DNA from 2 places in the Paenibacillus sp. cl6col genome. Region 2 is predicted to be linked to the other one. Evidence: predicted binding sites of a transcription regulator. Region 2 holds the regulator's gene; the other holds the start of a gene.
What was found. Region 2 encodes LexA, which represses DNA repair genes until DNA is damaged. Its sites were predicted from a motif close to CGAACATATGTTCG; they were not measured.
Positions count from the first base shown of each region.

Region 1: BLS15_RS09650 (YhjD family protein) is a predicted target of LexA. The motif match lies at 8,773-8,786, and genes of this name have one in related genera.

Region 1 covers NZ_FNAZ01000003.1:351,359-363,822, forward strand. The annotation lists gene BLS15_RS09590 (hypothetical protein) at 1-342, opposite strand, end outside; gene BLS15_RS09595 (DUF3951 domain-containing protein) at 476-724, opposite strand; gene BLS15_RS09600 (SDR family oxidoreductase) at 815-1,594, opposite strand; gene BLS15_RS09605 (hypothetical protein) at 2,017-2,334, opposite strand; gene BLS15_RS09610 (hypothetical protein) at 2,467-3,258, opposite strand; gene BLS15_RS09615 (YitT family protein) at 3,424-4,065, opposite strand; gene hmpA (NO-inducible flavohemoprotein) at 4,716-5,930, shown strand; gene BLS15_RS09625 (manganese catalase family protein) at 6,035-6,604, opposite strand; gene BLS15_RS09630 (spore coat protein CotJB) at 6,656-6,925, opposite strand; gene BLS15_RS09635 (spore coat associated protein CotJA) at 6,928-7,245, opposite strand; gene BLS15_RS09640 (GNAT family N-acetyltransferase) at 7,443-7,976, opposite strand; gene BLS15_RS09645 (Crp/Fnr family transcriptional regulator) at 8,147-8,659, opposite strand; gene BLS15_RS09650 (YhjD family protein) at 8,913-9,350, shown strand; gene BLS15_RS09655 (YhjD family protein) at 9,716-10,219, opposite strand; gene BLS15_RS09660 (DNA polymerase IV) at 10,216-11,484, opposite strand; partial or broken gene polYB (DNA polymerase IV) at 11,632-11,842, opposite strand; gene BLS15_RS09670 (SOS response-associated peptidase) at 12,154-12,464, shown strand, end outside.
Region 2 covers NZ_FNAZ01000002.1:457,739-470,202, reverse strand. The annotation lists gene metH (methionine synthase) at 1-3,422, opposite strand, end outside; gene BLS15_RS06285 (1,2-dihydroxy-3-keto-5-methylthiopentene dioxygenase) at 3,588-4,130, shown strand; gene BLS15_RS06280 (FixH family protein) at 4,258-4,704, opposite strand; gene BLS15_RS06275 (HAD family hydrolase) at 4,991-5,797, opposite strand; gene BLS15_RS06270 (hypothetical protein) at 5,854-6,384, opposite strand; gene BLS15_RS06265 (DUF896 domain-containing protein) at 6,449-6,664, opposite strand; gene BLS15_RS06260 (LysM peptidoglycan-binding domain-containing protein) at 6,844-7,206, opposite strand; gene lexA (transcriptional repressor LexA) at 7,483-8,112, shown strand; gene BLS15_RS06250 (DUF817 domain-containing protein) at 8,487-9,305, shown strand; gene BLS15_RS06245 (LysE family translocator) at 9,365-9,997, opposite strand; gene trpS (tryptophan--tRNA ligase) at 10,554-11,540, opposite strand; T-box leader at 11,646-11,900, opposite strand; gene BLS15_RS29360 (hypothetical protein) at 12,205-12,318, opposite strand.

The sequences.
Region 1 (12,464 bases), on a different contig from region 2:
GGTGAATTTGATAGGCATGAGAAATAAACGCTTCCGTATAACGAAGAAACAGCTGTGTAGATACCTAATAACAGGGGGCATACTAAAGGTGAATTCCTTGAAGAAGAGAATAAACATCACTACAATCTTCTTCACAAATAGCTGCTTCATGGCAGAGGTATGCCGTGAAACCGGTATAAACTGCTGCTCATGAAAAGACTTCGTCAGCTTGGAAGGATTGTTCCAGTTGACGCGATCTTCCTCGACCATAAACGTGGAAAATACCGAACACAAAAGCAGGAGGGCAACACACACAACACCAAGTATGCTGTTTTTCTCCCACTGCACACTCAATCTTGTCATATCGCACCCCCTGTCGTTAGTTAATCGTACATTTTTTTATTAGAAATAAAGATTATCATGCAGATCTGTATCAAGCAAGAAAGATCGAATATCCATTCTCTGGATGAACGCGATTCCGCTCAACTGCAATGGTTCACTTCGACGCTCGAGTCGACATTGCGCCAGATGATTGTGGATCCTTATCATCACCATGACCGTCTTGTACTTCATGATCTTCCTTCTCATCATGAAATTCCACGCTCGATTGCGCTGTAATATAATCGAAGGGCGTATAATGAACCTCGACCGGCTCCCGCTTCACGAATTGCTTGTAACCAACCCATCCTACGATCATCATCAGAAATAAACTAAACATGCCGGTCATAACTGTGAAATAGATCATTGCATCCTCCTCAGTCGCAGAAATGAGCGTTACTAGATACTACGCAGTACAAGTGGAAACGTTTCATTTTTTTCATAATCATTCATTCGTCTAATTACGGAAGCCCCCATCTGAATGGATAATCTGCCCCGTAATCCATTCTGCTTCGTCACTCACCAGGAATGACACTAAGCGCGCTGCATCCTCTGGTGTACCAATGCGCCCCGTTGGGAACTTCGGTCTTAAGAAGTCCTGCACGAATGCTTCCATTCCGGAATCGGTCGGACCAGGATCGATCGCATTCACCGTAATTCGATGAGAGGCCAGTTCAGCAGCCAACGAAGTAGTGAAGGCGGATACTGCCCCCTTTGAGGCTGCATAAGCCAAGTTGCCAGGCTGCGGTTCCTTGTCCTGCCCGGACACGAAGTTCACGATTCTGCCGCCTACTTCCGCAGCCTCAAGCCGCTTGGCGAATTCCACTGATAACATCATCGTTCCTCTTACGTTCACGATACAATGATGATCGATAATCTGTGCCGTCACATGGTGATGGTCGACCTCTATACAATGTGTAGCATTGTTAATGAGGATCGTCGGTCTGCCTAGGCGATTCTCGACTTCATCCAGCAGCCGAACAGCAGCATTGGCATCGAAATAGTCGAGCTCCATATGCTCCACCCGAACCCCGTACTCCCTAAGCTCCTGTGCAAATTGCTCTGGCCAGCTGCCATTCGCGTCCTCATAGCCGGTCTCCTTATCGTAGTGGCACAAGTGTGTAAAGAACACATCGACGCCTTTCGCTGCAAGCTCTCTGCAAATAGCTGCACCAATTCCTTTGGAGCGGCTTGCTCCAGTTACAATTGCAATATTACGTCTATTCTCGTTGTACATATTTATCGTCTCCTTATGGGTAAGGAACGGCAATCGCAAGCGTATTGGAGATGCTCATGTACCAAAAAAAGCAGACACCCATGGCGTCTGCTTGGTCAGTTCATAGCACTTAACCTTGCGTTCCTTGTAATGGGTATAAATAGACACACCTATCCCGTCATCGAATCTCGTTCGGAATGGTACGATCTATTCAGTTACGACTCCATTACAAAGTCCACATATTAAATATGAATCCCCTCTCATACATCTCCTATGCCCTATTGTATGCCTACATTCGTAATATATCAAGGTTTTCTCGCCATCATCCGCCGCGGGCTGCACGTACTGTGCTTGGGATGAGCGCACTGTCAAAAAAAGAAGCCCGGCAGAATGCCGAGCTCCTCTTCTCATGCTTGTGTCATTACATCATGCGCCATTTTCCACTAGCGAACAAATCGCAGCCATACAATATCTCTTCCTTCATTGACCCCAATGCGCACGTTTGCTCCAGGCTGAATACTCCGGAACTCCTCACCTTGAAGATCAGTGGATCCAGTCAAGCGGAATACTTCCTCACGATCCCCCGAATGAATCGTAAGCCGCTCTGCTTCTATTGCCTTGACACTGCCTTCATATTCTTGAACGACTACAGCCGCCTTGCCTGGCTCGATCATCGTGGAATTCACGAAGCCAATCGTAAATGCAGCGGTTCCACCAATAAGTACGATTACAGTTAGGACAATCCACATCCATTTTTTCATACGCAATTCCCTTCTGACTGACTCGGTGCACATACCGCCTTTGCTCCATCAGCGTTTGCCTTCATTATAACATAGGCACTCATGTACCTCACCTTATCAATGACTACGGTGCTTATACTAAGTTCCTGATGTTTATCCTTGGGCAGAGTCAATCTGGGCAGGTTCGCCAAGCTCTAATACCGCCTGCTGCTCGGCAAGAATTCCTGTCATAATCGCTGCATACAATTCACCGATGACCGCACTGGATTCATTGAACGGCTCCAAGCCATCCATCGTCAATACACCGTACGTTCCAAGTGAAATGCAAATCAATGAGCGATAGGGACTCTTCGATTCTTGATTGCGTTCCCAATCCTCGTCTTTCAGCACATCTGCACATTGGACAGTAACCTGCTTACGAAAGGAACGTCCCGCTACAGAGCGATCGATATGAAGATGGCGCTGTCCAACATAATGGTTCGGGAAGCCAACCGAAGCAAGCTGTAGAATTAGTATGGGCTCCTCATACTTCCAAATCCCGCAGCGATGATGACCGCCTGGAGCGCACTTCATATCTACGGCGAGCATATCCAACATCCGCTGCAGCAGGAAGTTCGATTCGTGAAGAACAGCATACGGGTCTGCCATTCCCCGCAACCCATTAAGCGCATCAGCGAACGGCTTCATATTGCGCAGCGCGGACAGCATTTGAGAAGATGCGTGCTCCGTGAGGCCTCCTGTCACTTGCAAATTGTCCACTTTATCCTGCAGCAGCTTCATTCGATCCTCCCGATTGAGCACCTCATGAATAACTTCGGTAAACTTCTTGTTAATATAGAGTGTCTTAATGAAATAAAACACCAATCCTGCCGCAATCACAACAGCAAAGAGCTGATATGACCATGCCGGCAGCTTGTCAAGCATCGCTTTAATGATCGCTTCCATATCGTCCCTCCTCTCTTACCTGTCCTTGGATCAAGAATATGACGGAGAATGAGCGAACATGCATTCTGCCTTTGATTTTTTTCGAATATAACAAGAAAGAACCGTTCAGTCCTCCCTGATCAGGAAGCAACCGAACGGTTCTCTGTATCCCAAACTCGTGCTTGATTATCCGTGTTGATGCCCAACTGCTGGTCGTACCGGGATGGAACGACTGCGTGTCGTGCCAATCTGTACCGTCCACGTAATTACCTTGCCTGCTATGCTGACAGCTAGTATCGTATACAGCGTGTCGACAAGCGGCAGGAAGAATAAGGACAGCAGCAATACCGCTATATCAAAAATAATAAATACTGTACCTATGCTTAAGTTCATCTTACGGCTCATAAATAATGCCAGAATGTCATCACCGCCTGAAGCGCCTCCATGACGCAGCACGAGACCTGCTCCAAGTCCTGTCAACAATCCAGATAGAACAGCTGCAAGCACCATATTACCGCCTAGATTCATATTCCATGGCGAAAAGCGCTCGCACATCTCGTACGTTAACGAGAACACTCCTGTTGCAATTGCCGTATTCATAATGAATGTCCGCCCTTTCAAAAACCAGGCAGCAATAAATACCGGAACATCCATGCATAACACGGTCAGCGCCGGCGACCAATTAAACGTATACTTGCCAAGCAGCGCTAAACCAACAAACCCGCCTTCAGCCAAATGATTCTGAAAATTAATGTGATAATAACTGAAAGCCAACAACATTGATCCTACCATCATCCAAAAAATCTTACGTAATTGTTCGTTCCCCATCTTCGTAACCTCTCGTTTCGTAATGTAGCCCTTCGACTAACCGAGAGGAGACGGATAGGGGTTCCTATCCTTCGAACCATCATAATTCACGCATCCTTCTCGTGTCAGTCTCCGTCATAGCGACAATTGACAAATCAACGAGAAGAAGCTAGATGTAAGAAAGATCATAACGTTTCCAGACTGTCCTTTGGGGTTTCATCCTTCGGGGACGCATTGGTATCCTGATCCTTTCTTGTTTTGTCTTTTGTATTGCTTTACTGATTGTATTATACCATAATGTATATTCCCTCTAAACCAATCCCATTCTGCAAATATCGCTGTCGTTCGGATTTATTTGCAATGAACTGCTCCGAGCTTGGCATAGTCCTAGTTAAGATCGATATCCTCCCTGATTTCCTCCGAATTACTCACAAATTGGACACTTTTACATTTCATTTTTCAATTTTGTCCTATTCGTTGTTGCGTTCCTCTTCTGTTACTCCTCTATTTTTTCATCATGTTCATAAAGCTATCATATTTAGTGTGCGCGAGATCACATTGTGACGAATATCACATCTATAAAATAACAGCATAAACACTGTGATGCCGCATGCATTCGTTCATAATCTACTGCGCATCGTATGATCGTCATTAATAAGGAGGAAACTCTTATGTTACAACCTCGCACGATTGAAATTGTGAAATCTACAGTTCCTGTATTAGCTGAGCACGGCTCTCAAATTACAACACGCTTCTATCAGCTCTTGTTCAGCAATCATCCAGAGCTGCTTAATGTATTCAACCATGCCAATCAACGACATGGCAAACAGCAGATGGCACTTGCCAATGCGGTCTATGCCGCTGCAGCGAATATTGACCGATTGGAGACAATCTTGCCAGTCGTACGCCAAATTGCCCAGAAGCACCGGGCACTTAACATCAAGCCAGAGCACTATCCAATTGTCGGCAAGCATCTTCTGCTTGCTATCAAGGATGTACTAGGCGAAGCTGCTACTGATGACATTATTGAAGCCTGGGCAGAAGCATATGGCGTTATTGCCGACGTATTTATTCAGGTAGAGGCAGAAATGTACCAGGAAGCCGAACAGCAAATCGGCGGCTGGTCAGATGTGCGACGCTTCCTCGTTGTCCGTAAAGTGGAGGAAAGCGACATGATCACCTCCTTCTACTTGAAGCCTGAGGATGGACAGCCAATCTCCTCCTTCCTTCCTGGCCAATATTTAACGGTTCGGGTTCAGCCGGAGGGACATGAAAATACCCATTATCGCCATTACAGCTTGTCCCAAGCCCCTCAATCCGATACTTACCGCATTAGCGTAAAGCGCGAGAGCGGCGGCGAACATGCACCTGCCGGCATCGTCTCCACCTATCTGCATGACGAGGTGCAAGTAGGTGATGTCATCGAAGCGACTGCACCTGCTGGCGATTTCACGTTGAAGCCAGGTACGGCCCCAGTTGTGCTGATTGGCGGCGGTGTTGGACAGACACCTCTTCTCAGCATGCTGCACACGCTGGCGGCAGCAGAACCGAAGCGGGATGTCTATTCGATTCATGCTTCGCGCAATCAAGCGGCGCATGCTTTTGGTCAAGAAATGAATGATCTAGCCGCTCAGCACAGCCATATCCATACATTCTTCTGTTATGAGAAAGGCAGCGAGGCAGAAACTTCTGTTCACACCGGCTTCGTGGACGCGCAGTGGCTTAGCTCCATCGTTCCCGCTTCCGTATGGGAGGATGCGGACATTTACTTCTGCGGCCCAGAACCATTCATGAAGGCCATCTACCGAGCAGTGAAACAGCTTGGGGTTTCTCCTGAGCGTATTCACTACGAATACTTTGGCCCAGCAGGTTCCTTAGAAGTTTAAACGGCAATGACGACAGAAGGGACACTTCTTGGCTCAGCAAGGGTGTCCCTTCTTCATGTTCGTTATCCGAATCTCTCAACATTCTCTATATACAACTGCGGGAATTAGAATACTTTTTTCAGTTCCCGCTCTTCCTTCAAAATCTCGACAGCCTCCCGGAAGCGCAAGGAGTGCACGACTTCCCTCTCACGCAGGAACTTCAATCCATCCTGCAAGTCGACATCATCCGTCATGTCGATTAACCATTGATACGTAGCACGCGCCTTCTCTTCTGCCGCAATATCCTCATACAGATCCGCGATCGGGTCGCCCTTGGCCTGTATGTAGGTCGCCGTCCATGGATCACCAGCCGCATTGCTGTAGAACAGCGCCTTCTCATGCGCTACAAAATGTGGCCCCAGCCCTGCATCCTCCAGTTGCCGCGGTGTTGCATCCTTCGTCAGCTTATATACCATCGTGGCGATCATTTCGAGGTGAGCAAATTCCTCGGTCCCAATATCCGTCAACAACCCAATTACTTTATCTGGTATTGTATACCGTTGGTTCAAGTAGCGCAGCGCCGCTGCCAGCTCTCCATCCGCCCCCCCATATTGCTCCATCAACAGCTTTGCCATGCGAGGATCACACTTGCTGACACGTACTGGATATTGCAGCTTCTTCTCATAGATCCACAATTCCGCGTCCCCTCCTGTCCACCAAGTTATTTGCCGCCTGACGACGCACTGCTAAATCTGCCATGGCCAAGGCGTGGTAGCCCATGTAAATGGACAGCCCGAATAAGAATGGCCGAAGTTCATAAGCGGGCCATACTGCTCTTGGAACTGATGGGCAACCTTCATTCGCTCACTGACGTAGTAATTGAACTGCTGAATCGCCTGCAGATCTCCCGGATGAGTGTCCAAGTACAGATTCAGCTCCAATAATACGAAGTCGATTACTTGCAGCTGTTCCAAGCTTCTGCGGTATGCCTCGGTTTGATAAGGATGTACACTCATCGTCAAGCTTCTTCCTCCCCTCGCTGGTTTCTGCGGGAATGGTACGGGCTGTATAGGGCAGGCCATAAGGTTCCACAGCGTAGTGCCTGCGCAGGTGGGAACTGTGGGAGATTAGGTGGCTGGAACGTGATGAACTGGTTGATGGGTACGACAAAGACGGAATAAGGCAGTGGCGGACAGGGGTCACACGGACTTCGGAACGGGAAAAATACACGCTCTTGCGGCACAGCCTGTTCCGTCGGACAACAGCCGCTTCTCTCTTGCTGTCCAACCGGAGGCAGATCTTCTGAAGCTAAATTTCGCTGTAATTCGTGTTCCATGACACTCTTTACGCCTCCTTGCATTCATGTTCGCATTTACTCGATCTCTTACTTGTATGTGAGAGTAGGAATGTCCCATGTACATAATTTAAGCCAAGATGTGACAGATCTGATTCTCTGTACACCTTGGCTTTGTTGGCGGTATAGGAATGAATGTCAAATGATAAAGAAAGAGTGTTGAGCTTCGTTTCTGTCGCTTACGATACAATCCCTCTGTTGGTGATGCTGTATATCGCTTGCTGTTCGCCAAATCTTTGCACCGTATCCCGGAAGCTCATGCCGATTCGTTCCAAGAGCCTGCATGAGGCCTTGTTCGCAGCTTGTGTTTCGGCGATCACTTCAGGCAATCCTAGTTCGCGAAATGCGTAATCAATCACTGCTGTAACTGTCTCTGCCGCATATCCAGAGCCCCACCATTCAGGCAGCAGCTCATAAGATACCTCCGTACTGACGCCATCATGGTGCGTATCCAGAGAAATCAACCCGATAAACGCATTCGTTTGCTTTTCTCTAATGATCCAGAACGAGGCTCCTTCCTGAGAAGCAAGCATTCTGCGGAAGCTGCCTGTAATCGCCTCTTCCTCTGTCCATGCCCCGCCCAGATATTTGCGTACCTCCTCGTTCACATACAGCCGTCTTACGTTATCATAGTCACTTGCTTGCAGCTTGGTAAGTGTACAACGTTTCGTCTCAAGCAACATATAGCCCTCCGATATGATTACAGGATTCAAAATGATCCTCCTATTAAAGCACACTTGGGTGGCATTTGAAATCCCATCCTATAATCTTTATTTACATAGATCTATATCTATACCGGCACGAGCCCTCACGGCACAGCGCTTGTCAGCTTCAAATAGCTCGTGCATGTTTATGTAATTCCTAAGCATGCGTGTTATCCATTCTACCCGTGTTGACCCTGACGAAGAAGCCGATTTACTGTTTCCCGCCGCAAACCAATAAATTGGCCGATTTCTTCTTGTGTCAATAATTCGGTAATAGGCATCGTATCCGCATAGCTTCTCAGCCATGTTGACAACAGCTCTAGTCGTTCACTCGGTGTCCCGATAGTCAAATGATCAATGCGCTGCTGCATGAAACGCAGCTTATCTTGAAGCAGCTTCGCAACATCCAGCGCCTTGTCCGGCTGCTGCCTCAAGCCTTCATACCACTCCTCAGCCGGAATCCGTTCCACGACCGTCTTAACCATCGCGATCGCTGTTCCGTGACATTCCTTCGGCGTGATTAAGGAATGATGCGGGACGATTTCGCCCGTGTATACGAGGTTAAACAAAATAATATTGCCGTTCTCATGCAAGCGTGTAACCTTGCACAGCCCACTTATAATGCGGTACAAATACGTTCCTGGATCTCCTTGTCGAAATAAAACTTCTCCCCGATGCAGTGTCATAATCATTTTTGCTGCCCCCCTAATTGCCGTTCCGTCTATGAATGCTGCCACATTCGCACGTATGTTGTACCTATTGTACCGATTTCTCACCCTTTTGACCACGTTTGGTTGTTGAAATACGAATATTTGTTCGGTATTATGGATATAATAAGAACAAGGGTTCCCCTTCTGCTCTTTTTAAATAGATATCTCATGCCTCACACGACATGAGGCCATGCATATGGCATACACGCGATATATACAAGGAGGAAGAACGCGCATGGGCACACCATTCGCATCGAACGGCTCTCCCCCCCACAACGGAGAAGATGCCTACATCGTCAAGCAATATATTATTCAAACGCTAATCTTGGATGTGCTGGAACGCGACATTGAACGGATTGGAGCCTCTAATTTGAAGATGGCCGACATCTACACACAATGTCTAAGACAAGCACAAGATAATGTTTCTCTCGATTTGTACCGCCTACGCAAACAGTTTCGCAACCGCGGCATTAAAGTGTATGAGGAGGAACGGCTTGAACATGGGATTCGTGTCCAATACGTATGCCGAGGCTATCAACATTCGTTCTACATGCTGCGCGGCTTGATTCGTGCAGAGGTGAAGAACCGCATGCAGGCTTACTTGAACATTGCCACCTCCCAAGCTTCGAATCCAGACACAAGTATGGGCAGTCCCCTTACTCGGCACCAATAGGTTTACAGCCCCATATTCACCGCTGCCTCATCTTATCCACTTCCTCAGAACAATGCCCCTTGGCAAGGACGGAGCAGCCGCTCTTCTGATGCTTGCTAAGGGGCATTTCTGATCACGTGCTTTCCCAGCATCGTCAATGAGACAGCCCGCAGAATTCACTGCATCCTCGAACCTTCGATTGTTGGAGTCTATCCCCTATTAACGCTGTGGATGAATACACAATGGAAAAGATAAAAACCTGTTGAGGATTTCTCAACAGGCTAACCAGTCCCGAGTTGGGGAAATTGGCATTCTTCGTTATGGCTTTGTCAGGCTTAGAAGTCAAATTAGGCTCAGGTGCTCTCTTTCTTCTTCTCTTGACTCGATTAATAACGCGGCTCTATTTCAACTAAGTTGCTTAATTTAGTGGTAAGTCTGTCCGTGTATCGAGCTAACCTTCTGCTTATCTCCATCTTCATGTACTCTTTCGTTATATGAAAACTATCCTCATAGCCATGGTACGCATAGTGTAATATCATTGTACTATCATGCTTCTCTTCATCTACAATACGAATTTCTTTTTTCAACATCTCCTGTCTTCTTTTGGACAGGTCGGTAGAGATATCATTTGCAAGGATTTGAGCAGCCTTGGTATACAGAGATTTCAATGTCTCAGAGGATCCCTTCATTTCGTGAATTTTCTTAGTTACCATCGTACACATCACCGAAAGTAGAACATAATCGCGCATTAATTCAATATCTTCCCTCTTTGGCTGGTTTAACTCCCCGCTTGACGTATCACTATGCCTTCTCAACAGAGCCTCCCGATGTTGCGGTAACATCATCCGGCTGGACTCCCAAAGACCATTCTTCTCGAGCTTTTTACTCATTTATAATGCCCCCCGATTTTCAGGGATCTCTCTACCGCTTGACCTGCATAGGTAAGAGAAGAAGCTCTGATAATTGCCGCATTGCCATATCGATCCTTAATCATATCCGTCACCTTATCCAGTGCTCTAGCTCTGACTTGATCTTCAAAGAGCGTTAGTTGATACTGCTGGTCATCTTCCAATGTGCTTAGCATAACACCTACACGACGTACAGGCATTCGATCCCAATATTGATAAAAAATTCGCTTGACCATATCAAATACTTTATTTGTATGATTCGTCGGATCCGGCATTTTCATTTGGCGTGAGAATCCTGTGGGCGCTTCATACGGGCTGCACATGCAGCTTACGGTTACGACCCAGCCCATATACCCTTTTATCCGACAATCTCGGCAGACTTCCTCCGTCAACTCCAACAGGATAGTATCGATCTCCGTAGAATGCACATAATCCCTCGGCAGGGTCATCATGTGACCAATCGATTTGGGAGGTGTTTGAAATGTACCCGGTGTTACCGGACTATCATCCAAGCCGTTCGCAGTTCGCCACATCACCTCGGCATGAATATCCGACTGTTTGCCGAATCGAGCTCGAAATTTATTTTTGAGCTGGGGCAATGGAGTTCTCGCAATATCCCCAATCGTAACTATCCCTAGTTTCGCAAAATGCTTGCACATTCGAGATCCAACACCGAACATTTTATGAACGGGCTCTTTCCACAGCATGGTGGGAACGTCGGATGGATGCAAAGTAAAAATACCGCTTTTATTTTTTTTGGCCCAAATATCCGTTGCCGTCTTAGCCAATATTTTATTGGTACCGATCCCGATTCGAATCCGCACCCCTGTCTGGAGCATTACCCGTTTCTGGATTTCCTTCGCAATGGTGATTGGATCACCAAAAATGGATTGACTGGCTGTCACATCCAAAAATTGTTCGTCAATACTAAACACTTCAACCAAATCCGTAAACTCTTCATAAATCTGAGTAATCATCAATGAAACATCGATATAATGCTGCATACGAGGACGCATAATGATGAGATCGGGGCATTTCTTGAGTGCTTCACCCAACCGTTCGGCTGATGTCACACCAAAACTTTTAGCGATCGGGCACGCGGCCAGAATAATCCCTGAACGACGTGTAGGGTCACCAGCTACTGCTACTGCTTTATTTTGATATTCTGGATGATCTGCTTTTTCTACACTTGCGTAGAAGCTTTCGCAATCGGCCAAAAATATTACCCTTTCCCTTTTCTGACTCACATTAAAGCCCTCCAATAGTTATAAATCATATTACATACACAATCACAAAATAAGAACGTATATTCCTATTGTATGACGAACGTACATTCGTTATGCAAGTAATAGGCTGCCCGGCACATCCAAATGCTGTTCATCCATACGGGGCTAAACAACAATAAGGTCTGCACATTTACTAATGGCTTCGCCAAGTCGAGCCGCCCCACTGTATGACACCATGCTTCTTAGTTGTAGGGCAAGCTGCAAGTGCGATACCAGCACGACGAGCAGGATCGCCTACTACAACTAGCAGACGATCCTTGTATTCAGGGTGTGAAACCTTCCCCGCACTCGCATAGAACGATTGACAATCTGCCAACATAATAACTCGTTCTCATGATTTATTCGGTTTGCCATCCATACACCCTTCACCCCACTGAGAACGTTTGTTCTTATACACTCAGAATACCGAACATACATTCTCTTTTCAACAGGGATATTTTGAAAATTCGGATCGAATGGTGTCGAGCAGGCAAGGATCTACTGCGGATGGCGTATAACTTCAAATTCACGCTGAATGTATGTAAAGTTTAAGTCGTTTCATGTGACTGAGGGATCACCTCACGGGAAGGAAGAGAATGTGATATGATGAGATCACCATAGGATAGAACGGACAAGAGAGGAAGACGTAACGTGTGTGGACGATATACATTAACCGTGACCATTGAACAGCTAATGGCGCACTATCTGCTTGATTCAGGAGCCCTCGTGCCCTTCCATGAGCCGCGCTACAATATTGCGCCGAGCCAGCAAGTACCTGCCCTGATTCATGATGGTACGAAGCTGCGGCTTGGACCGCTTAAGTGGGGCCTCATTCCAGCTTGGGCGAAGGACGAGAAGTTCGCTGCACGAACAATTAATGCACGCGCCGAAACCGTTGGGGACAAGCCCGCCTTCCGCCTCCCATTCCAGCGGAAGCGATGCATTATACCAGCAGACAGCTT
Region 2 (12,464 bases):
TTAAAGTATTGCGCTTGCGGATGAGCGAAGACCATCGCGGATACAGATGCCTCTGGCTCCATCATAAATCCTTCTGTTAAGTGGATCCCGATATCCTCAGGCTGCATGAGCTTGAATAATGGTTCTTGATCCTCAAGATTTGGACAAGCTGGATAGCCAAATGAGACTCGAATGCCTTGGTATCTAGCACCAAATCTCTCCTTCATCGTCATCGTTTCTGGATCAGGATAGCCCCATACTTCGCGCATCATATGGTGAATTCGTTCTGCCAGTCCTTCTGCAAGCTCCAACGCTACAGATTGAAGCGCATGAGAACGCAAGTATTCACCCTTCTCCTTCCATTGATCGGCCTTGCCGCGAACATCGTCCCCAGCAGTTACAACCAAGAAGCCTACATAATCCATTACTCCGCTTTCTTTCGTACGGAGGAAGTCTGCAAGACACAAGTAAGGTTCAACCTGCTGACGCGGGAAGGTAAAGGTATGCAGTACTTCCTGAACGTTGTCCGGATTGTATATATGAATAGAATCCCCTTCCGATTGAGCCGGGAAGAAACGATACATCGCGTTCGCTTTTAGCACACCTGCTTGTGATTCTTCCACTAAAATCTGATCAACGGTTTCTTTCAAATCAACAGTCTTAGGATCCCGATTCTTCAGAAGCTGTTCCACAGATCCCTTCAATCCTAAATGATGGCCAAGCAGCATCTGGAAGTTCAAATAAGGGATGACTTGAGGAATTGGAATATCTCGAAGAACGTGACGTTCCAAATCCGGCGGAATGTATACCTCTGCTTCTCTTATGTCCGAGCGTACCGCACGTGTAAGCTCTGGCAACTTCGATTGATTTTCCGCTTCACGAGCTAGACGCTCCTTATGAGCGCGGAGCTCTTCCACTAAATTCTGGCGTTCTGAAGAATCCATAATTCTATTGGCAAGATCAAGACCTTCCATGGCGTCCTTCGCATATAAAACTAATCCATCGTATTCGGGGCTAATCCGATTCTTGGTAAATTTCCGCGTCAATGCCGCACCGCCAACAAGAATCGGCACATTGATTCCAGCTGTTCGCAAGTCTTGTGCGGTTATGACCATCTGCTGTGCAGACTTCACAAGCAAGCCCGACAGACCGATTGCATCTGGTTTCTCCTTGCGATAGGCTTCGATCAATTGATCTGGCGGAACCTTGATACCAAGGTTGACGATTTCATACCCATTATTCGATAAGATGATTTCAACTAGATTTTTGCCGATATCATGCACATCGCCCTTGACCGTTGCGAGTAGAATTTTCCCTTTAACAGCAGACTCGTTCTTCTCCATATGGGGTTCCAAGAAGCTTACCGAAGCCTTCATGACTTCTGCACTTTGGAGCACTTCCGCAACGATGAGCTCATTGTTGTTGAACAGTCGTCCGACCTCTCCCATCCCTTCCATTAACGGACCATTAATGACCTCAAGCGGCGAGTACTTCTGAAGCGCCTCCGTTAAGTCAGGAACAAGACCTTCCTTCGTGCCTTCTACTACATATGAAGCTAACCGCTCTTCAAGCGGCAGGTTGCTAGTCTTTTCTTTCTTCTCGACTTTACGGTTGCGGAACGCAGCTACGAATGCAGCCAGTGTATCATCGTTTGTGTCGTACAATAAATCTTCCGCAAGCTTGCGTTCATGTTCTGGGATGGATGCATAGCGTTCCAACTTCTCCGTATTGACGATCGCGTAATCCAATCCAGCCTTCGTGCATTCATATAGAAAGACGGAATTCAATACTTCACGCCCAGCCTCAGGCAAACCGAACGAGATATTACTGATTCCTAGAATCGTTTGAACCTTCGGAATGGTCTCCTTAATGAGGCGAATCCCTTCCACTGTTTCTTTTGCAGAACCAATATATTGTTCATCGCCCGTCCCAACTGGAAACACGAGTGGGTCGAAGATAATGTTTTCAGGCTGTATACCATAATCATTTACAAGGATGTCGAAGGATCGCTTCGCCACCTCAAGTTTATCTCCACGCGTAATCGCTTGACCACGTTCATCAATCGTACCTACAACCAAGGTGGCACCATAACGATGAACAAGCGGTACGACATGGTCGAATTTCTCTAGTCCGTCCTCTAAGTTAACAGAGTTAATAATCGCTTTCCCTTGCGAATACTTCAACGCCAGTTCCAATACCTTGGCATCTGTCGTATCTATGACGAGCGGTGCCTTAACCTTCTTTACAACTTCCTGCAGAAATTCCTTCATATCAAGAGCTTCGTCGCGATCTGGATCCTGAACGCACACATCGATGACATGTGCTCCATTTTTCACCTGTGCACGTGCGACTTCAGCGGCTTCTTCGATTTTACCTTCAGCGATCAATCGCTTGAATTTGCGCGAGCCGAGAACATTTGTACGTTCCCCTACCATATAAGGGCGGCTCTCATTTTCCACATATACCGTCTCAATCCCGGATACAGCCGGAGGATGTTCGCCGAATGCAGTACGTGGAGCATATTCGAGCAATGTCTCTCTTAGTACGCGAATATGTTCAGGTGTTGTTCCACAGCATCCCCCTGCAATATTCAGCCAGCCCTGCTCAGCAAAGGTTGCGATTTTGCGGGCAAGCGATTCTGGTGATTCATGATAGTGACCATTCTCATCGGGAAGCCCTGCATTTGGATAGCAACTGATCGCAGAGTTCGCGATGGAAGCAAGGGTACGCAAGTGATCGCGCATGAATTCCGGCCCAGTCGCACAGTTTAATCCGATCGAGATTGGCTTCAAATGCTCTAGGGAGATGTAGAATGATTCAATATTTTGACCAGCAAGCGTTGTCCCCATCGGCTCGATCGTCCCCGATATCATGAGCGGCAGCGTGATGCCCGTAGACTCGAATGCCCGTTGAATCGCAATCGAACCCGCCTTAACGTTCAACGTATCCTGTGAAGTCTCCAATAGGAGCGCATGAACGCCTGTTTCAATAAGCGCGACTGCCTGTTCATAATAGCTGTCAATTAGCTCATCAAATGTTACCCCGCCGGTAACCGATAAAGTCTTCGTCGTCGGCCCCATAGCACCGGCAACGAAACGCGGCCATTCTGGTGTGCTGTATTTTGCAGCTGCCTCGACAGCAAGCTTAGCCGCGGCAACGTTCAACTCACGTGCCTGATCAGCAATATCATAATCGGCAAGCACGATACTGGTGGCCCCGAACGTATTTGTCTCTAATATGTCTGCGCCCGCTTCTAAATATTGTTCGTGTATTCTAGAAATGACATCTGGACGTGTCAGGACTAACATCTCATTGCACCCATCCAATTGTTCGCCTCCAAAGTCCTGTGGCGTTAAATCGGCTTGTTGGATCATCGTGCCCATTGCACCGTCTAAAATGAGAATGCGTTCTTGTAGTTGTTCCTGTATCGTTCTCGTTTTCATCGCTCTGCCCACCCTCTGTCTTAAACGTTAAACCCTAGTTTAGCAGATGTGATCCGATTAGAAAAGACTCATGAATGAGTCATCGTAAAATGTTTCTTGCCCAAACATTTCCTCTGTACTATAATTAAATAAATAAATCGCATTGGGAAACGGGGGATTTTGCAAATGGCACAGGTACGTATCCGAAACACGAACGAAATCATAAGTGGCGAAGAAAAAGTTCGTTCTTTCCTATCAGCGCAAGGAGTGCTGTATGAACACTGGGATCCGAACAAACTTGCCCCATCTTTGCGTGATAAGTACGTACTATCCGATGAAGAGAAGCAAGCCATTATAGACACGTATGAAGGAGAAATCCGTGATTTGGCTGAAAGACGAGGCTATCGTACGTGGGATTTGATTTCTTTATCAGACGCTACTCCCAATATCGAAGAGCTGCTAAAGAAATTTGAACAGGTTCACACGCACACAGAAGACGAAGTAAGAGCTATTACGGCCGGAAATGGTATTTTCATAATTAAGGGAAGCGACGACATTGGTTATATGGATGTTGAATTGGAGGCTGGGGATGTAATTTCCGTCCCTGAAGAAAAGCCGCACTACTTCACTCTGATGGATAATCGTCAAATTGTTGCAGTTCGACTATTCATTGAAACAGAAGGATGGATCGCGCATCCGTATTCGGATCCTACTTTCCAACAGGCCTAATTCGGAATCATAATCGATAAAAAACGTCCCATTACTGATATTAAGAGGGGCAGCCCCACAAGATCCCGATTTGGATCTTCTGAGGCTGCCCCTTCTTCGCATAAATTCTTGTTATGTATTTAGATTCTTATTTTACAGTAAATTGCTTCTTCGGCATCGAGTGCATGTCACGAGCAGTCACATGAGAAATGACCGTGTAGGTACCAGCCTTATCAAACGTTTTCTCAATCTGATACGTGCCATCTTTCGTGAGCTTCCCCTCAATCTTCTCGTGGTCAGCCCCATCCAGCCACAACTCGAACTCTACTTTATCTGCATCATCTACCTCTTTCTCTTCTTGTGTGACCTGTGCAGAGATGGTGACAGCTTCATTGATTTTGATTTCTTCCGGCACTTGCAAGTTTACCTTAATCATTGCTCGCATCTCATTTTTGCTGTCTTGTTTATCACTGGAGCCATGACCTGCATGTCCTTCATGACCGCCACCTGCTGACGAGCTATTTCCACAACCGGCTAATAGCATTGCTCCTATTGCCATTGTTAGTACGATTAATTTACTCTTATTGTTGAACATAATCGTCGTTCACTCCTCAACTGTATCCTAGATTTATCGTATCACATTATAGACAGCATTCTCCAATTCCTCATGACTCCATTGGGCTATAATGAGCATCATTGTGTGACGATCCTATGACATTTGTCACATTTACCCTTGTAGTTTCATGTGGAGGGTAATCAAATCAAGGCACTCACACTAATCTTGCCGACACCTCGCGAAGATTACCGTATATCAAAAAGGCCTGTGTTCCCACAGGCCTCTTTGTCATACACGCGGAGTAAGTAATTACATCCCCGCCGATTTATGATTCCTTCGAATTTATCTCATCAATAATTTGCTCAATTTCACGCAAGCTTGCAATCGTATATTCAGGGTGAATATTGCCAGACAATTCAACGCCTTTGCGGTTCAGCCACGCATGATGCATGCCAACATTCTGCGCGCCTAGAATATCCGTCGTTAATTTGTCGCCAATCATGATCCCTTCATGCGGTTCGATGCCGAGCAATGACATCGTGTGCTTGAACAGTTCTGGATCAGGCTTCCCTTGTGGATGATGTCCAGAGATAACGATATGATCGAAATAGGATAGAAGCTCACGCTCTCCATTCAGCTTCTCCTGCTGCAAATCAGGCGATCCGTTCGTTAACAACAATAGTGGATATTGCGCAATCAATTGTCGCAGCACCTCATAAGTCTCATCGTACACATACGAACGAGAACGACGTTCACTCATAAATCGCTCCGCCAGCTCGGCACCTAATGCATCATCAGGTTGACCAGCGGCTTGAAGACCTTGTGTCCATGCAGATTGTCGATACATCGGCGCAAGCTGTTCCAACAATCGAAATTCAGGATGTTCTCCCTCTGCAAATCTCCCCCACAGCGCTTCAAAGGGATTAATCCCAATATTCTGTGTGAAAGGATAAGTCTCATAAGAGGCAAACAATTCACGAGCAGCTTGACGAACCAATGCTTCCAATTGTTCTACATTGACCCCAGTCTTATCTTGCGCGTATTTACAAGTTGCAGCAAAAGCTTCCTCAACACAACGCTCATCCCATAACAAAGTATCATCCAGGTCGAACAGTACAGCACGAATAGCCAAGTTTCATCTCTCCCATCACAGCGACAATGATAACGAATCCTCTATATCGGATTTCTCTATTTTTTCGAGTCTTTCTTCGATGTATCTTCGAATTCAATCTTATGTTGATTTGCGAAGGAACGAAGACGTTCCCCCATTGCATTCGTATCATAACGATTCAGCACTCGCGAGAAAATCCAATTCGCACCTTTCCCCGTGTGTTCAATAACAACATAACCAGGTTGGATCGCAATTTTCTTCATATCCTTTGCAGACAGAGTACGGAGACGATTCCAGCGAATCGTAGATACCTCACCTGCTCCAACACGAAGAAATGGTCTTCTCAGGAATAATATAATCCCCAATCCGACGTAACACACGATTGTGATCCAATATAGAGTTGGATATTGATTGTCCGTAATGATACCGCCCAACAATCCATACATAATGGCGAAGGCGATTAAAGCGATTGGCATAATGAAGCTGCGTCCTTTAAACTCTTCGTGTGCAGGCTTGCCAGCAGCGAACGTCGGCTTGCCTTGCTTCATTCGCTGTTTGTTTAACTTTTCACTATTTTGACGGACTTTACGTTCCCAACTGCGAGACATGAATTCGCAACCCCCTGTATAGTAAACGAATAATGTGAATCCATCGTTATCGATGAAGGTTCATTTAATGAACGATCCCGTTCGATCCAGAGTTATCTGTTCCTTCTTCATCTTCTACATAGCGAATAGTGTCTAATTGATTGCGTACCTGCTTGCGGAATAGAACCAAATATTCCTCGCGCAGTTTCGCGCGTTCTTCCATTTCCTCATCGCTCAGCCCAACTGTCTTATGTTTGCGGGCCAATTCATTAATTCGTGCAATAAGCTTGTCGATATTCATCAGGTACCTCCATGTGTGTAAGCATATGTTCTACTTTGACATGGAGGTAACAGCTTGTCAAGCAAGCAGCAAGAAAGCTTTTATATCGCAAAAAAGAGGCCTCTTCGGGCCTCCTACCTTCTGCTCTTATGTATAGGAATGCAAAGCTTCTCAACCGTAAATTCGACAATGACCCCGACTCATCGGATCGGAACGAGCAATACTTCTCCTGCCGGTAAGATATCACCTTTCAATTGATTCATCTCAACGATTTCATATATAAACTGACGCGTATCCGTATGTTCTGGCTTATAAGAGGATGCAATCCCCCAGAGTGTATCTCCAGGCTGAACAAGTACGCGCTCCACAGCAGCTCCATTTACAATTTCCGTTTGGCTATCATCCATGCCAAGCGCTTGAACAATGCTTCCACAAGTAATGAACAACAATACAATCAGGCTCATGATGAATCGAACACGTAAAGGAAACAAACGCTTCTTCTGAATAGGTTGTGAAGCTGTTGTCGACACCTTATAGATTGAACGATATGTTGTATACATCATAAATGACTCATCTCCCAAACACTTGTTCTGTTATCTTGTATAATTTAATCTAACACGAACACACGTTTGAGTCAATGCCTTTTTAGAACGTTCGTTCCCCTTTTTATATTATCGAAAAATAAGCATTTAGCCTCATTTAACTTTCTCTTGTTTCTCTCTCGTAATTTACGAACTTCTCACAATCTTTTTCTTCAGAATCTTTAGAACTTATGTTTGTACGAACGGAGGTTCTGTGGTATAATTTTGTCAAAAGAGTATTCATTGGAGTTGATACCCTTGTCTAAAATATCAAGTCGTCAACAAGCTATCCTTGATTTTATACGTGATGAAGTTCGAGCTAAAGGTTATCCGCCTTCTGTTCGTGAAATAGGCGAAGCCGTTGGTCTAGCATCCAGTTCCACTGTTCACGGTCATCTTGATCGACTCGAGAAGAAGGGATTCATTCGACGTGACCCTACGAAGCCTCGTGCTATTGAACTGCTTAGCCATGATCAATCTGAACGTTCAACAGACTTCTCTCGCTCCTTCGCACGCGTGCCGGTCGTTGGGAAAGTAACTGCAGGCGAGCCAATTACCGCAACAGAGAATATTGAAGATTACTTCCCTCTTCCTATGCATATGGTGGGAGATGACGAGAATGTATTCATGTTGTCGGTCATGGGTAATAGTATGATTGAGGCTGGTATACATAATGGCGACTTTGTCATCGTGCGTCAGCAGCAGACAGCGAACAACGGTGATATCGTGGTAGCCATGACTGAAGAAGATGAAGCAACGGTTAAGACTTTCTATCGTGAGAAGGATCATATCCGCTTGCAGCCTGAGAATCCAACCTATGAACCGATTCGCTTACAGCATGTAACGATTCTGGGCAAAGTTATTGGTTTGTTCCGTGATTTTCATTAAGACATTACATTGATGCCTCGTTCTCTTCTTTTTAAGAAGGGAGCGAGGCATTTTTGCTTTCTCATTATTTCATATCATTTGCTGAACAGTACCTGAACAATCTCATCTAGAAAAGAAGCTTCATAAAATTCGACTTTCTCTCCTTATCTTCATCGAAACAACCTCACCACTGTTCACTCTTATAAACCCTAATCGTTCGAGAGATTTATACCACATCGAATATATACACACATCAACTTTAGCAATAAATATTTATTGTATAACAATAATTTTTTATTGACTAAAAGTATTTATTTGAATAGGATAATACCTAATGATACACCTCGTATAACTGTTCAAAATTCATTTTCACGAACACAAGGTAGGAGATAACTATGAATAACTTTTTCAAACTAAAATCATTCCTCAATTTTGGCTGGCACCAGGCAATGTCCTGCTTGTTCCCCGCTTATATTTTCGCGATGTTGGCACTCACGAAGATCATAGACATTCCATTTATGCATCGCTATGATTTCCTATTGCTTGTTTGTATCTTGGCGCAGGTTCTAATGATCCGGTTTGGGATAGAAACAATGGATGAATGTAAAGTAATCTGTATGTTCCATTTCATCGGTCTTGCACTTGAAATATTTAAAATCCACATGGGATCATGGGGCTATCCGGAAGACGGTTGGTCTAAAATACTGGGTGTTCCTCTATATAGCGGATTTATGTACGCAAGTGTGGCAAGTTACTTATGTCAAGCGTGGCGACGACTGCAGGTCAAGGTAAATCGATACCCTTCTGCTTGGTTAACGATTCCGCTAGGTGCGGCGATTTACTTCAACTTCATGACTCATCACTTCATTTACGATTTGCGTTGGGTTTTGATGATTTTGCTATTCGTCATCTTCTTTAGAACCTACGTGGAATATACCGTATTAGGCGTGACACGAAGAATGCCGATTGTTCTGTCGTTCGTCTTAATCGGATTTTTTATATGGGTGGCTGAAAACATCGGGACTTTCTTGGGCGCATGGTATTATCCACATCAGACGAACGGCTGGAATCTCGTAAAGTGGGGAAAATTCAGCTCATGGTTTTTGCTTGTCATCGTTTCCTTCATGATCGTCGCCCATCTGAAGCATGTAAAAGGAGGACACTTCAAGAGAAATAGTCATACTCGCTTCAATGAGTCGACATTTCAGAAGTAAAACACAATCTTTTAAATACAAAAGCAAAAAACCTAGAGCCCTAACAGCTCTAGGTTTTGTTACAGTATTCCTTGAATTGCTACTAAAAACTCATATAAGAAATACCCCGCGAACCCAAATAAAATCAGTCCTGCGATAATAGACATCCGCTTAATCATAGTTCGGCTCATTACTCTTCTCGTGACAGCCACAATGGCAAGCAACCCAACATCATGGAGGAGGATACCAGCTAATATTCCTGCACCTACGATTAGAAATTTAGCCGGTTGTGTCGTATCATACGAATCAGATAGCACCGCACCAAAAACGGAAATCCAAAACACAAGATTACCTGGCGATATAGCGACGAGCAGTCCATTTCGGTAGGAACTGAAAAATGATGCATTCGGTTTATCGCCAGCCAATGTAATGCCTTGATCCGAGTTTTTGATGGAATCATAGCCTAAATAAATTAAAAAACATGCTCCGATGAGCCACATAGGGATTTGAATAACAGGGATGGCAAGCACGGAAGCCAAGCCCATATATAAGGCAACGATTAATAGAAAATCAATGGTCATTCCACCTAATCCAACAGCCCAGCCATGCATAAAACCCTTTTTCATCCCTTGCTTCGTCATTTCAACGGTCATGGCGCCTACAGGCATTGCAACGGCAAGCCCCGCTAGTAAATACGTGAAGAAAAGATTCAATTTCCAACACTACTTTCTATATGTAATAGTTGCTAGTCAATATACACTATACTATATAAATACATAATATTATATATTTATGCATGACAAACTTGAAAATATTTAGGCAAGTTGACATATACTAAAAATGAACCACTATTGATATGTATGTAAGAGAACCAAATACTTCATCATATTTAACTACTCAAAAGCTCCATTTGAGCGCATTTCTTCTTCCGATAAATTCTGAGATAAATTCGTTACAATCGTTCCTGGGTGATCAGATAATGCACTACATTAAATTCCTTACCTCGTTTAACCAACTCAACTGCAAATAATGTCATGTATTGATTTCGTTCCATCGGTGAACTTGTGTTCTATTTAAGTACACCATTTCATTTGAGTGATATAACTGAGCAGACAGCCAATTCCCCTAACATGTAGGAAATTGGCTGTTTATCTTCTATGCTATATCTTAGCATGGGTTTTATATCAGAAAGTTAATACTATATTGGGTAACCTGGAGTAACAGTCAATTCGTAAGCAAAATAGTCTATCAAGAGAACAAACAATCAGCTTAGAAATAGTTCATACTCATTGCATCACGTATTTCTAACATCGTTTCTTTTGCTACAAGGCGTGCTTTTTCTGTACCCGACATAAGAATTTCATCGATCTTTTTGGGTTCGTTTTGATACATTCTTCTCCGTTCTCTCATTGGTTCAAGTAAATGGTTGATACTTTGCGATATCTTTCGTTTGCACTCCATACATCCAATCTGCCCCTTTTTACAACTTTCATAAATCTCATCGGAGCCTTCTTTACGAAATGCTTGATGATAAGCGTAGACTGGGCAAATTTCAGGATGTCCGATATCCGTTTTATGGATCCGCGCAGGATCAGTTGTCGCTTTCTTTAGCTTCTCACTAACCTCTTCTTGAGTGGAGTCCAAATTGATCGTGTTACCTAGACTTTTGCTCATTTTATTATTTCCATCTAATCCGACCAGTCGTGGAACATCACCTACAAGTGGTTTTGGTTCCACTAACACAGGTTTATAAAGTTGGTTAAACCGCCGGACAATTTTCCTTGTTTGTTCGATATGAGGAACTTGGTCTTCTCCTACTGGAACCAAAGTCGCCTTACAAAAGGTAATATCAGCCGCCTGGCTTACGGGGTAGCCCAGGAATCCGTAATACATATCATGGAATCCACGTTCTGTGGCTTCCGCCTTTATAGTAGGATTGTGACGTAACGAATTGACCGTAACAAACATGGAAAAATAAGTGGTTAACTCAGCAATCTCTGGGATCATACTCTGAATAAATATTGTTGCGCTATCAGGGTTAATACCTGCTGATAAATAGTCCAATGCCACATTGCGCAAGTTTTGTTTAATTGATTCAGGTTTTTCAAAATGAGTAGTCAGGGCTTGAACATCTGCAAGTATTAAAAAAGTTTCGTATTGGTTTTGCAACTCCACACGATTTTTTAAGCTGCCAACGTAATGGCCAAGGTGCAGTTTTCCTGTAATCCGATCGCCTGTCAAAATCCGTTCTTTCACTTATGTTCCTCCTCATAATGTTATTTCTGAAATGCAATCTTGTGATCCACCAACCATCATCCATGGCCATCACCCCTTTCAAGTAATATAAAAAAACCTCGCCCAATAAAGGACGAGGTTTTCGTGGTACCACCTTTTTAATCGCTAATAGCGATTCACTCTAAAGTACGGCAAGATGGTTTAACCATCAATACGATACTCCTCTCATGATAACGGAGAGAGAATCCCGGCAACGCCTACTCAATTCAGCGGAGCGATTCAGAAGCCCATTCGGCATCAGGTGAGGATCGGTTCACAGCATCCACCGACTCTCTGAACCTCATTATCTGATACGTACTTGCTCTTCATCAACATCGTTGATCCGTTCATATATAATTGAAATTATTATAATGGATAACAATCAGTAAATCAAATTAAATGTCATCTTTTACAGCTCGATGCGAATCATTTGATTGAATCGACCCAAATACTGTTGTATTTACGAAGGACCCCGCTATGGATGAATTTTGGGGATAATGGAAAATTACATCTAGGAAAAAGAAATAAGAGCCGGGGAATGCCCATACGGCTCTTATTTGCTTACAGGTGTGCCGGCACAACACCAGTATTTCAAACAGATTTGCAGTGCACAGATACAGAGCTATGAAACCAATCTACTTAGATGCTAAAAAATAAATGAACGGGAAATGATAACCAGCAAAATGAACAAGACCAAGATTACACCAATCGAAGTGAAACCTCCAAATCCACATGAGAAACCTCCAACAACTTCACCCATATGCGTAAACCTCCTCTCGTTTGGCACATTTACATCGTATAAATGTTACCTTCATTCTGACCCGGCTATTTCCTATACTGAATTAATTAGGCGGTGTTGCCCCTTCAAAGGGTAGAATTCCACGACTCCGTCCATTAAATCGGCTC